DNA from 3 places in the Klebsiella sp. SYXHC3 genome. Region 1 is predicted to be linked to each of the others. Evidence: predicted binding sites of a transcription regulator. Region 1 holds the regulator's gene; each other region holds the start of a gene.
The links. The regulator LexA, encoded in region 1, represses DNA repair genes until DNA is damaged. The targets are predictions, from matches to a motif close to TNCTGTATGTACATACAGNA.

Region 1 (4,167 bases):
GTCCATGTGACTACGGTGACAAGGCACATAGACAATCTCATGGCCGTCATGCGCCAGCTGGCGTACGCGCTCGGCATTGTGCACGTTAATCCCCTGGTACAGACGGTTCCAGGTAAAGCCCAGAATACGGTCAGTCAGGCGGATCATTTCATAAGAGAAGTTAGCGGCAATCTCTTCCATCAGCGCGATGGCGTTCTGCTGGGCCTTCTCGTGAGAAATCTTCTTGCTGCGCGCTTCATCTTCTACCGCGCGGGCGATAGCTTTCGACGCCAGCAGCTTGTTGAAGAGATCCTGGCGGGCAGGGAGGCGCGGGCCGACGGCGGCCAGACGTTGACGGGCGAAGTGCATACGCGCCACGCGGGCCAGCTTCTGGGCGATGATTTTATCGGTACCGTGCTCATCCGCCATGCGGCGCAGAGAGACCGACGGCGAGAAACGCACGAAGCTATCGCGGCCAAGCCAGGAGACGGCGAAGAATTTCTGAATACCGTTAAGCATCCGCAGCGGCGGATTCTCTTCGCCTTTTTCACGACCCGGCGCGCGGCCGAACATGACCGACACCGGTACCATTTGCACGTCGAGGTCGGGATGGTTACGGTGCAGATCCAGGTAGTCGTGGAACAGCTTGATGGACTCTTCTTTCGGCGTGTAGTAGGTAAACACGCGCGGGCCGCCGTGGATGAAAACGTAGCGCGGCAGCAGTGTGCCGTCGATTTCCAGCGGTTCAAAAGGGTCGGGTAAATCATGCGCCAGGCACTGGGCGCGCAGGGTCAGCAGGTCCGCCTTGGAGTTATAAGGCAAGACGTACATTATCGGACGCGAGGTATCGAGCCCTAATTCCTGAGCAGGTTCTGCCGGAATAGACTTGCTTTTTACCAGCACCCGTAATGGTAAATTCAGTAATTTATAGTAAATTCGTTGCCAGCCGGACATAAACGATGTGAAGCCTCTGGTTAATCATGCAAATGCGCGGCAAGAATAACAGAAAGCGTACAAAATTTCCGTTGTCACACGGCAAACACGTACACTCAGCGACGTCATTTACATTAAAAGGTTCTTTTTGATGGCCAATAATACCACTGGGTTAACCAGAATCATTAAAGCAGCAGGTTATTCCTGGAAAGGTTTCCGCGCGGCATGGGTTAATGAAGCCGCTTTCCGTCAGGAAGGCGTCGCCGCTATTGTGGCCGTGGCGATAGCCTGCTGGCTGGATGTCGATGTCATTACGCGAGTCCTGCTCATTGGCTCGGTCCTGTTAGTGATGATAGTCGAAATTCTTAACAGCGCGATTGAAGCGGTGGTTGATCGTATCGGGCCTGAGCATCATGAGCTTTCCGGGCGCGCAAAGGATATGGGGTCGGCAGCGGTGCTGCTGGCGATAATCATCGCGCTGATCACCTGGGCCATGCTGCTGTGGTCGCATTACCGCTAAGTCTTGTCGGCAACGCTCGCAAAACGGAAAGAATCTCCTGATTTTTATATGATATGTGGTTCCAAAATCACCATTAGCTGTATATACTCACAGCATAACTGTATATACACCCAGGGGGCGGAATGAAAGCGTTAACGACCAGGCAGCAAGAGGTGTTTGATCTCATCCGGGATCACATCAGCCAAACGGGCATGCCGCCGACGCGTGCGGAAATTGCTCAGCGCTTGGGGTTCCGTTCCCCAAATGCGGCGGAAGAACACCTGAAAGCGCTGGCGCGTAAAGGCGCGATTGAAATCGTCTCCGGCGCTTCCCGCGGCATTCGTCTGCTGACGGAAGAAGAACATGGTCTGCCGCTGATTGGCCGCGTTGCCGCCGGCGAGCCGCTGCTGGCGCAGCAGCATATTGAAGGTCACTACCAGGTTGATCCGGCGATGTTTAAACCGAATGCCGACTTCCTGCTGCGCGTAAGCGGGATGTCGATGAAAGACATCGGTATCCTCGACGGCGATCTGCTGGCGGTGCATAAAACTCAGGACGTGCGTAACGGCCAGGTGGTTGTCGCGCGTATCGATGAAGAAGTGACCGTTAAGCGTCTGAAAAAGCAGGGCAACATCGTTGAACTGCTGCCGGAAAACAGTGAGTTTTCTCCAATCGTCGTCGATCTGCGCCAGCAGAGCTTCACCATTGAAGGTCTGGCCGTCGGCGTGATCCGTAACGGTGAGTGGCTGTAACTCCCGTCTTAACGCAGCGTCATCATGATGCATGACGCTGCGATGTTCCTCCTCTGTCTGGTCCCTCTTCATGCTGCTCAACGCCGCCGATAAAGCACTGTGGCGCCTCGCGCTACCAATGATTTTCTCCAATATCACCGTTCCGCTGCTTGGGTTGGTCGATACCGCCGTTGTCGGCCATCTCGATAGTCCCGTCTATCTTGGCGGCGTCGCCGTCGGCGCGACGGCGACCAGTTTCCTCTTTATGCTGCTGCTGTTCCTGCGAATGAGCACCACTGGCTTAACCGCTCAGGCCTATGGCGCCAAAGATCCGCAGCGCCTGGCGCGCGCGCTGGTGCAACCGCTGATCCTGGCGCTGGCCGCCGGGCTGCTCATCGTTCTGTTCCGCATGCCGCTTATTGACCTCGCGCTGCATATCGTCGGCGGGAGCGAGGCGGTACTGGAACAGGCCAGGCGGTTCCTGGAAATCCGCTGGCTCAGCGCCCCGGCGTCGTTGGCCAACCTGGTGCTGTTAGGGTGGCTGCTTGGCGTGCAGTACGCTCGCGCCCCGGTCATCCTGCTGGTGGTCGGCAACTTGCTGAATATCGTGCTCGATCTGTGGCTGGTGATGGGGTTGCATATGAACGTGCAGGGGGCGGCGCTGGCGACGGCGCTGTCGGAATACGCCACCTTTATCATCGGCCTGCTGATGGCGAAACGGGTGCTGGCGCTGCGTGGCGTGACGTTTGCCATGTTGAAGGAGGCGTGGCGCGGCAATATGCGGCGCCTGCTGGCGCTTAACCGCGACATCATGCTGCGCTCGCTGCTGCTGCAGCTCTGCTTTGGCGCCATCACCGTCTTCGGCGCCCGTCTTGGCAGCGACGTGGTGGCGGTCAATGCGGTACTGATGACCATGCTGACCTTTACCGCATACGCGCTGGACGGTTTTGCCTATGCCGTCGAAGCGCATTCCGGGCAAGCCTACGGCGCGCGTGACGGTAGCCAACTGCTGGAAGTCTGGCGCGCTGCCTGTCGGCAGTCGGGAATGGTAGCGCTGTCGTTCGCGTTAATCTACAGCGTGGCCGGTGAGCATATCATCGCGCTATTGACCTCTATCCCATCATTGCAGCAGCTGGCAGACCGCTATCTGTTCTGGCAGATGATCCTACCGGTGATTGGCGTTTGGTGTTATCTGCTGGATGGCATGTTTATCGGCGCGACGCGCGGCGCGGAGATGCGTAATAGCATGGCGGTAGCCGCTGCGGGGTTTGCGGTGACGTTGCTCTCTGTGCCTATGCTCGGCAATCACGGCCTGTGGCTGGCGCTGGCCGTGTTCCTGGCTTTGCGTGGGCTTTCGCTGGCGCTCATCTGGCGCCGCCACTGGCAGCGTGGCACCTGGTTTAACTCACCCTCCTGAATGTAAAAAGCCCGGCTCAGCGTAGCGCGAGCCGGGAAAATCCCCCCAGCGTTTTCAATCGACCTGATGGTTAAAAATTCCGAATAACGAATCGGTGCCAGCATTGTCATCTATAGTTATTACCATGTCCGGAACAAAACGGGCTGTTAACCCACCGAATGATGAGGACGTAATGATGAATAAAGACGAAATCAGCGGTAACTGGAAACAGTTGAAAGGTAAAGCCAAGGAACAGTGGGGTAAGCTGACCGATGACGATATGACGGTCATCGAAGGGAAGCGCGACCAGTTGGTCGGTAAAATTCAGGAACGCTACGGCTATGCCAAAGATCAGGCCGAAAAAGAGGTGTCTGACTGGGAGCGTAAGAACGATACGCGCTGGTAGCGAACGCGGTTTTGACCCCCTGTTTATGCCTGTCTAACGGCATAGTGATATGCCGTAGCTTCCCGCTGATGTCGCCCGACTCAGCGGGCTTTCTTTTTAATCTGGATGGTATGATCGTGATGGCAGTGTTCGCGAGTACTGCAGGCTTCGACTTCCACGCAGGCCGCGCACAGGCCATGCGCTTCAATCACATTATGCCGTAGAGCGAAGCCCATTCTGGCCG
Region 2 (4,167 bases), on a different contig from region 1:
GCCCATTTTGAGCATCGAGTCATTGATATCGGCGAGCATTACGCGGCCGGTTTCGCCCACCAGACGGGAAAACTTCGCCGTCAGGTCGCCGGTGCCGCCCGCTAAGTCCAGCACGGTTTGCCCGCGACGCACGCCGCTGCAGTCGATGGTGAAGCGCTTCCACAAGCGATGAATCCCGAACGACATTAAGTCGTTCATCACATCATATTTTGCAGCGACAGAATGGAATACATGCGCCACCATGTCCGCCTTCTGCTCTTTGGCTACCGTCTGAAAGCCAAAATGCGTTGTTTCTTGTGAATCCTCAACCATCTCTATGCCCGCTTACTTATCAAGAAAATGTTCAGCGAGTGTAACAGATTCAGGCCATTTCCCATACGTTTCAGCTTGGCCTGACGTGCTCGTTTGCGCTCGCTGCAGGCTCGGAATCGGCGCTAAACACATCTTCCCGCGGTGAATTTTCATCTTCCTCAAGGCGATATTCGTCATCCTGCGCCGTGGCCTGCTCGACTAAATCAGGATTAATCCCGCGCTTAACCTCGACCCCCAGGCCACGGAATGACTCGGCCTGCACCAGCAGGTTGCCGCGCCCGGAGGCGAGCTTTTTCATCGCCTGGCGATAGTTATCCTGGGCTTTATCAAGGCTTTGACCGATAGCCGACATATCGTCGACAAACAGCCGCATCTTGTCATACAGGCGCCCGGCGCGCTCGGCGATTTTTTGCGCGTTACGGCTTTGATGCTCATAGCGCCACAAGTTGGCGATGGTGCGCAACGCCACCAGCAAGGTTGTCGGGCTAACCAGCATAATATTGTTCTTCAGCGCCTCGCTGATAAGCTCAGGTTGGCGGTCGATAGCCAGCAGGAACGCCGGCTCAACGGGGATGAACATCAGCACATAATCGAGCGAACGAAGTCCCGGCAGTTGTTGGTAATCTTTACGCCCCAGCAGGCGAATGTGGTTACGCACCGAGGCAATATGCTCCTGTAGCGCCGCTTCGCGGGTGTAGTCGTCGTCAGCGTTGAAGTAGCGCTCATAGGCGACGAGGGTCATTTTGGCGTCGATAACCACATCTTTGCCCTGCGGCAGACGCACGATAACATCCGGCTGCATCCGCGAGCGGTTATCGGTTTCGATGCTCACCTGAGTTTGATACTCATAGCCTTCGCGCAGGCCGGAGGCCTCCAGCACGCGGGTAAGCACCACTTCTCCCCAGTTACCCTGAGTTTTGTTATCGCCCTTCAGCGCTTTCGTCAGGTTCAGCGCCTCTTGCGCCATCTGTGCGTTCAGCTGTTGCAAATTGCGGATTTCGTGCGCCAGCGTGTGGCGCTCACGCGCCTCCTGGCCGAAGCTGTCCTGCACCTGGCGACGGAAGCCGTCGAGCTGTTCGCGCAGCGGCGTCAGCAGGCCATGCAGGCTCTGGCGATTTTGTTCATCAACCCGGCGGTTGCTGTGCTCAAATATGCGGTTCGCCAGGTTTTCAAACTGCTCGCTCAGGCGCTGCTCGCTGTTGACCATCTGGCGAATTTTATCTTCGGCGTGCAACTGCGTGGATTCCAGACGGGTGGTCACTTCACGCAGGTCGGCCTCCAGCGAGGTGTTGATATCACGCAGGCTGCGCAGCTCGTTGTTGAGAAGTTCGCACTCATCGCGCCAGTGCGATTCCTGCACCAGCTGCTGACGTGCGGCGCTAAGTTCAATATCCAGCTCGCGGCGCTCTTCAATGAGATCGGCACGGATTTGATCGGCGCGGGCTTTTGTCGCCAGCCAGCCAACGATTAACCCTGCCGCCAGCGCCACCACGGCGCTTATCACAATAGAGATATCCACAACGCCTCCCCGGCAACCACTTACGGCACAAAAATAGAATTGTGCTGTACAAACGTCCAGTTGAAAAGGATTTTCCTGCGAGGCGCTACGCAAAAAAAAGGCCGGAAGATCCGGCCCTGTGAGAAAGAGAGAAGAACTACAGCAGACGGCGCGCCGCTTCCACAACGATTTTCACCGCGTGGCTTTCGGTTTGCTTCATGGTTTCGGCGTTAGGGATCTCTTGCTGGGTACGGTTGACGATAACCCCTGCCACCATCCCGGCGCGCAGGCCCTGGCTGGCGCACATGGTCAGCAGCGTAGCGGATTCCATTTCATAGTTCATGACGCCCATTGCCTGCCACTCTTCCATCGAGCCTTTGAAACGGCTCACGACGCGGCCGGAGAAGGTGTCGTAACGCTCCTGGCCTGGATAGAAGGTATCAGAGGAGGCAGTCACGCCGATATGCGTGGTCGCGCCGATTGATTTCGCCGCTTCCACCAGCGCGGTGGTACAGGCGAAGTCAGCAACGGCCGGGAACTCCATCGGCGCGAAGTGCAGGCTGGCGCCGTCCAGACGGACAGAACCGGTCGTCACCAGTACATCGCCAACATTGATATGTGGCTGAATCGCGCCGGTGGTACCGATACGCAGGAAGGTACGAACCCCCAGCTGCGCCAGCTCTTCCACGGCGATAGAGGTCGACGGGCCGCCGATACCGGTAGAGCAAACAATCACCGGTTTGCCGTCCAGCTCAGCGCGCCAGGAGGTAAATTCACGATGTGATGCCAGCTTAACCGGCTTATCCATCAGCGCGGCGATCTTTTCCACACGCTCCGGATCGCCAGGGACGATAGCCAGCGTAGCCCCTTGTAAATCGTTCTTAGTGAGGCCGAGATGAAAAACATCAGACTTGGACATAAAAAACTCCTCTGTGGGTCGAAGTATCAGCAGAAGCAAAAGGGTACTTTACAGAAGCCACTCGCTTATTTTTGTGATGATAGTCACCATGCATAATAATGATTGCATTTGTTTTTCAACAAATAGTGATTTACATCACATTAACAAGTTATATTCGCGGTCACAGAACAAAAGATAGCCGCTTTCAGGCACTGTGCTTTATTAACGTTCAGTCTAAGAGTCTATATTTATCGATGCGCTAATAAATAAGGGTACGGAGAATACCATGACCACCACCAAGCAACCCGGATTCGCACCTGCAGCCTCGCCGCACGCCTCTACCGCCGTCCATACGTCGGATGAGCACATTACCGCCGGAGAAACCTCGATCCCATCGCAGGGCGAGAATATGCCGGCCTATCACGCCCGCCCGAAAAACGCCGACGGCCCACTGCCGATCGTTATCGTGGTGCAGGAAATTTTCGGCGTACATGAGCATATTCGCGATCTGTGCCGCCGCCTGGCGCAGGAAGGCTATCTGGCGATTGCGCCAGAACTCTACTTCCGCCAGGGCGATCCGAATGAGTACAACGATATCCCTACCCTGTTCAAAGAACTGGTCACTAAGGTGCCTGACGCACAGGTGCTGGCGGATCTCGACCACGTCGCCAGTTGGGCGGCACGCCACGGCGGCGATGCCCATCGTCTGCTGATCACCGGTTTCTGCTGGGGCGGTCGCATCACCTGGCTGTATGCCGCGCATAACCCGCAGTTGAAGGCAGGCGTCGCCTGGTATGGCAAACTGGTGGGAGAAAAATCGCTGAATTCGCCAAAACACCCGGTGGATATCGCTGTCGATCTCAACGCGCCGGTACTTGGCCTGTACGGCGCTAAAGACGCCAGCATTCCGCAGGATACCGTCGAGACCATGCGCCAGGCGCTGCGGGCGGCAAATGCGAACGCCGAGATCGTGGTCTATCCCGAGGCCGATCACGCCTTTAACGCCGACTATCGCGCCAGCTATCACGAAGAGTCAGCCAAAGACGGCTGGCAGCGGATGCTGGACTGGTTTGCTCAATATGGCGGTAAAAAAGGGTAACTCGCCTGATACATGAAATGAGGAGGCCGTGGCCTCCTCTGTTGTTTTCCACGTATCTATCAGGCTGATTCGCGCAGATTCTGCGCCGCTTGCACCATGTTAGCCAGCGCGGCGCGGGTTTCCGGCCAACCACGGGTTTTCAGGCCGCAGTCCGGGTTAACCCACAAGCGCTCCGCCGGAATACGCTGCGCGGCCTTCTCCAGCAACCCTTCAATCCACTCCACGCTCGGTACGTTTGGCGAGTGAATATCATAAACGCCCGGGCCGATTTCGTTCGGATATTCGAACTCTTCAAACGACTCCAGCAGTTCCATGTCAGAACGCGAAGTTTCAATGGTGATGACGTCGGCATCCAGCGCG
Region 3 (4,167 bases), on a different contig from region 1:
CCGTACACCAGTAACGGGTTGGCCCCTTTGCGAAAGTGTTCGCGGTGATAAACCAGCGATACCGGCACCTCCACGCCATCACGCGCTTTCACCCACAGGTGTTCGCTGCGATAACAGGCGGCGTCAAAGCCCTGCACTTCCTGTTGCTTGATAACCCGCCGCTCGCCGGTATCCATATCCAGCTCAAATAGCGTATCCGGGGTGGTCATCGATGAATAACCGTAGCGCAGCCTTGACGTTTCCGGTTCGGGATTATAGGCAAGCCAGGTGACGTAAGCGGGATCGTCAAAGGCAATGCCAACCACTTCCCGCGTTTTACGGTTGATCTGCCGCAGGCTGGTCAAGCCCCGCTGACGCTCCTCGACCACCAGCCAGTCGGTGAATAGAGTAAAACCTTCGAGCATCACATCGGGACGCGCCGGGATCAGCGTCTGCCACTGGTCTTCGTCGCGGAGCACGGTGCGGTAAAGCCCGAAGTTTTTGCCCTCGCGATTAGAACGCAGATAAAACGCGTGCTGATAATGATCGAGGCTATATTCATGATCCTTGCGTCGTGGCAAAAAACACACCGGCTCCGCATCGGGAAGCTCCGGGTTAAGTAATAACACTTCGCTGGTAGTGGCGCTGGCAAGGTAAATCACCACAAACTGCTGGGAGGTGGTCTTATGCACGCTGACATAAAACGTGTCGTCTTTCTCTTCGTAGACCAGTACATCGTTATCTGCGGTGGTACCAACGGCATGTCGCCAGACCTGATACGGCAGCAGCGTCGTCGGGTGTTTGCGCACGTACCACAAGAAGCGCGAGTCGTTGCTCCAGGCGAATCCTGGCGTGACGTTTTCCAGGATCTCCGCCGACCATTCGCCGCTGCTCAGATCCTTAAAACGTAAGCCATACTGACGTCGTGAAAGGTAATCTTCCGCCACCGCCATCAGTTGATTGTTCGGCGCGACGCCTAATCCGCCGAGGGTGTAAAATTCGCTTTTCGCCGCCCGTTGGTTGGCATCAAGCAAAATCTCCCATTCATCCCACTCTTCTTTGAGCACTGACTGACGTTGGTAGATCGCATATTCACAGCCCGGTTCATAAACCTGGCGATAGCGGTAGCCATTTTTGCTATAGGGAGCGGAGACCTCCCGCTGCGGAATGCGATCGATGATTTCCTTCAGCACCCGCTCCTGCAGGCTGCTTTGCGAGTCCATCACCTTTTTACCGTAGTCATTTTCCTGATGGAGATAGTCCAGCACTTCCGGGCGCGCGCGTTCGTCATCGCGCAGCCAGTAGTAATTATCGATGCGAGTGTCGCCATGTAGCGTCATGGCGTGGGGGATCCGTTTAGCTTTCGGTAGCATGCGTTATTCTTCTGCGTCTTATTATGGAATCACAAAATCACTCAGGGCATCGTGCGCCCTGAACGATGTCGTGTCTATAAGGGTGGCAAAAGTGGCCAGCGATGCAAGCGGAACGCTCTCTTTTAAGAATCAAGCGCCTGCTTTTGCGCCTGAACATCGCGTTCTATCTCTTCGCGGACATCTTCAGGCAGTTTAAGCGCGTCACCGAGCGCATCCAGGTAGCTGCGCTCCATAAAATGGTCGATATCAATTACCGCGCAGCTGAGGTAGTAAATTTCCAGCGCTTCTTGCCCATCGCGCACGCTTTGCGCCAGCCGTTGCGGGTCGAGCGGCTGGGTTAAAACCCTGTCGATCAACACCCGGCCCTGCACGTCGATGTTCGCCGCTCGCAACTGCTCTTCTATATGCTGACGTTCACGCTCGTCAATATGACCGTCGCTTTTGGCGGCGAAGACTAACGCGGTAATCAGCCGCTCGCTGCGCGCATCGAGCACAACCGGTTCCTGGGTAGACGCTGTTGATGTCTGTGTCGCGATATCTGCCTGCTGGCCGCGCATTTTTTGCTGATACTTATTCCACAGCACGCTGCCGGCCACCGCGCCACCGCCAACCAGCAGCGCGCCGGTGCCATATTTCGCCAGCAGCTTACGCGATGATTTGCTGGCGACCAACAAGCCAGCAAGGCCGCCCAAGGCGCCGGGCAGCAGGTTTTTAGCGGATGAAGATTTTTCAGCGGAGACGGGATTGCCCTGCTGGCCCAGCAGGGACTGGAGTTGATTAAGCCAGTTAGCCATAACATTCCTCATAGCGCGAGATGCAATGCCATCAGCCTAAACGACAAGACGTCAGGAAATGTTATGACTGGCTAAAGATGCGAAAATTTCCGCTTCGCCGGTTATCAGGCGGCCTTTGCTTTGCGCGGCTTTTTCGCGGCGCCTTCTTCGGCGGCACCAGGCTGAGCTTCATCCTCTGTAGGCGCAGACTCCGGCATTTCTGCCGCCGCCTCAGCATGCTCTTCTGCTTCCGGCAATTTCCCTGACTTCAGAATGTGGTGTAAGGCGTCTTTGCGCTCGGCCAGCCACATCGACATATTGTCACGCTGAGCTTCATCCAATTCCAGCGGGCACGTGACCAGCCAGTCATTGAGCACCTCTGCCAAATCGAGCATTTTGTCGTAAGCATCGGCCTCTTTTTTGCTGGCAAAAGACATTTTTTCCTCACCTTCACGGATCACGACGTATTTGATTTCAACCGCCATTGTGCAGCCTCTTTATACTGTATTTATATACAGTATATCAAATTTCGCCGCTGTTCTCAACTTACGCGTGTAAAGACAGACGCAAACGTTTTCGTTTATAATGCGCGCCATGTTCTGTTTACGCTGAGAGTAGGTTATGACTTTATTAGGCACCGCGCTGCGCCCCGCGGCCACGAAGGTAATGTTATTAGGTTCCGGCGAGCTCGGAAAAGAAGTCGCCATTGAGTGCCAGCGGTTGGGTATTGAAACCATCGCCGTCGACCGCTATCCCGATGCGCCGGCGATGCAGGTGGCCCATCGTTCGCACGTCATCAATATGCTGCACGGCGACGCGCTGCGTGAACTGATCGCCTTAGAAAAGCCGGATTATATCGTGCCGGAGATCGAAGCCATTGCCACCGACACGCTTGTTGAGCTGGAGCAGGCCGGGCAAAAAGTAGTGCCGACGGCGAGAGCCGCAAAACTCACCATGAATCGCGAAGGCATTCGCCGCCTCGCGGCCGAAGAGCTGCAAATTCCCACCTCTGCCTATCGTTTTGCCGACAGTGAAGAGGGGTTCCGCGCTGCCGTCGACGAAATTGGTTTGCCTTGTATCGTTAAGCCGGTGATGAGCTCCTCCGGTAAAGGCCAGAGCTTTATCCGCTCGGCTGACCAGCTCAGCGCCGCCTGGCAATACGCCCAACAAGGCGGGCGCGCAGGCGCCGGACGCGTCATCGTCGAAGGGGTGGTAAATTTTGATTTTGAAATTACGCTGCTCACCGTCAGCGCCGTCGACGGCGTCCACTTTTGCGCCCCGGTAGGTCATCGACAGGAAGATGGCGACTACCGTGAATCCTGGCAGCCGCAGCAGATGAGCGATCTCGCGCTGCAACGCGCGCAGGAGATCGCCCGCAAAGTGGTGCTGGCGCTGGGGGGATATGGACTGTTCGGCGTTGAATTGTTCGTTTGCGGCGATGAGGTGATCTTCAGTGAAGTCTCCCCTCGCCCGCACGATACCGGTATGGTCACTCTGATCTCGCAGGATCTTTCGGAATTCGCCCTGCACGTTCGCGCCTTCCTCGGCCTGCCGATCGGCGCCATCCGCCAGTATGGACCGGCGGCATCGGCGGTGATTTTACCGCAGCTAACCAGTGAGAACGTGACCTTTAGCAATCTACAGGCCGCCGTCGGCGCGGGTCTGCAGTTGCGTCTGTTCGGTAAACCGGAAATCGCCGGCGCGCGTCGCCTGGGCGTGACCCTGGCGGTTGCTGACAACGTCGATGAAGCCATCAGCCGCGCCAAAACCGCCGCCGCCGCGGTTGTCGTGAAGGGATAAAAAAAGCCCGGTCGCTCACGCGTGCCGGGCTTCTGTCATTACAGGCGCAGAAATTATTTCGCGCCTTCTACCGCTTCGCGGGCCAGTTTGGTGATGCGATCGTAGTCGCCGTTTTCCAGCGCGTCGGCCGGAACCAGCCAGGAGCCGCCGATGCACAGCACGCTGTTCAGCGCCAGATAGTCGCGGTAATTCGCCGGAGAGATGCCGCCGGTCGGGCAAAAACGAATGTGGCCGAATGGACC

Region 2: the regulator LexA is predicted to act here: its motif matches at 1,874-1,893, upstream of rmuC (DNA recombination protein RmuC).
Region 3: the regulator LexA is predicted to act here: its motif matches at 2,626-2,645, upstream of AC2CGP_RS04995 (YebG family protein).

What each region holds. Positions count from the first base shown of each region.
Region 1 covers NZ_JBXUNG010000009.1:36,037-40,203, forward strand. The annotation lists gene plsB (glycerol-3-phosphate 1-O-acyltransferase PlsB) at 1-933, opposite strand, end outside; gene AC2CGP_RS19380 (diacylglycerol kinase) at 1,064-1,432, shown strand; gene lexA (transcriptional repressor LexA) at 1,555-2,163, shown strand; gene dinF (MATE family efflux transporter DinF) at 2,234-3,559, shown strand; gene AC2CGP_RS19395 (CsbD family protein) at 3,735-3,944, shown strand; gene zur (zinc uptake transcriptional repressor Zur) at 4,025-4,167, opposite strand, start outside.
Region 2 covers NZ_JBXUNG010000014.1:66,824-70,990, reverse strand. The annotation lists gene ubiE (bifunctional demethylmenaquinone methyltransferase/2-methoxy-6-polyprenyl-1,4-benzoquinol methylase UbiE) at 1-312, opposite strand, end outside; gene rmuC (DNA recombination protein RmuC) at 383-1,831, opposite strand; gene udp (uridine phosphorylase) at 1,968-2,729, opposite strand; gene AC2CGP_RS22885 (dienelactone hydrolase family protein) at 2,995-3,807, shown strand; gene metE (5-methyltetrahydropteroyltriglutamate--homocysteine S-methyltransferase) at 3,867-4,167, opposite strand, start outside.
Region 3 covers NZ_JBXUNG010000001.1:1,013,997-1,018,163, forward strand. The annotation lists gene ptrB (oligopeptidase B) at 1-1,352, opposite strand, end outside; gene AC2CGP_RS04990 (tellurite resistance TerB family protein) at 1,475-2,146, opposite strand; gene AC2CGP_RS04995 (YebG family protein) at 2,251-2,610, opposite strand; gene purT (formate-dependent phosphoribosylglycinamide formyltransferase) at 2,747-3,925, shown strand; gene AC2CGP_RS05005 (bifunctional 4-hydroxy-2-oxoglutarate aldolase/2-dehydro-3-deoxy-phosphogluconate aldolase) at 3,979-4,167, opposite strand, start outside.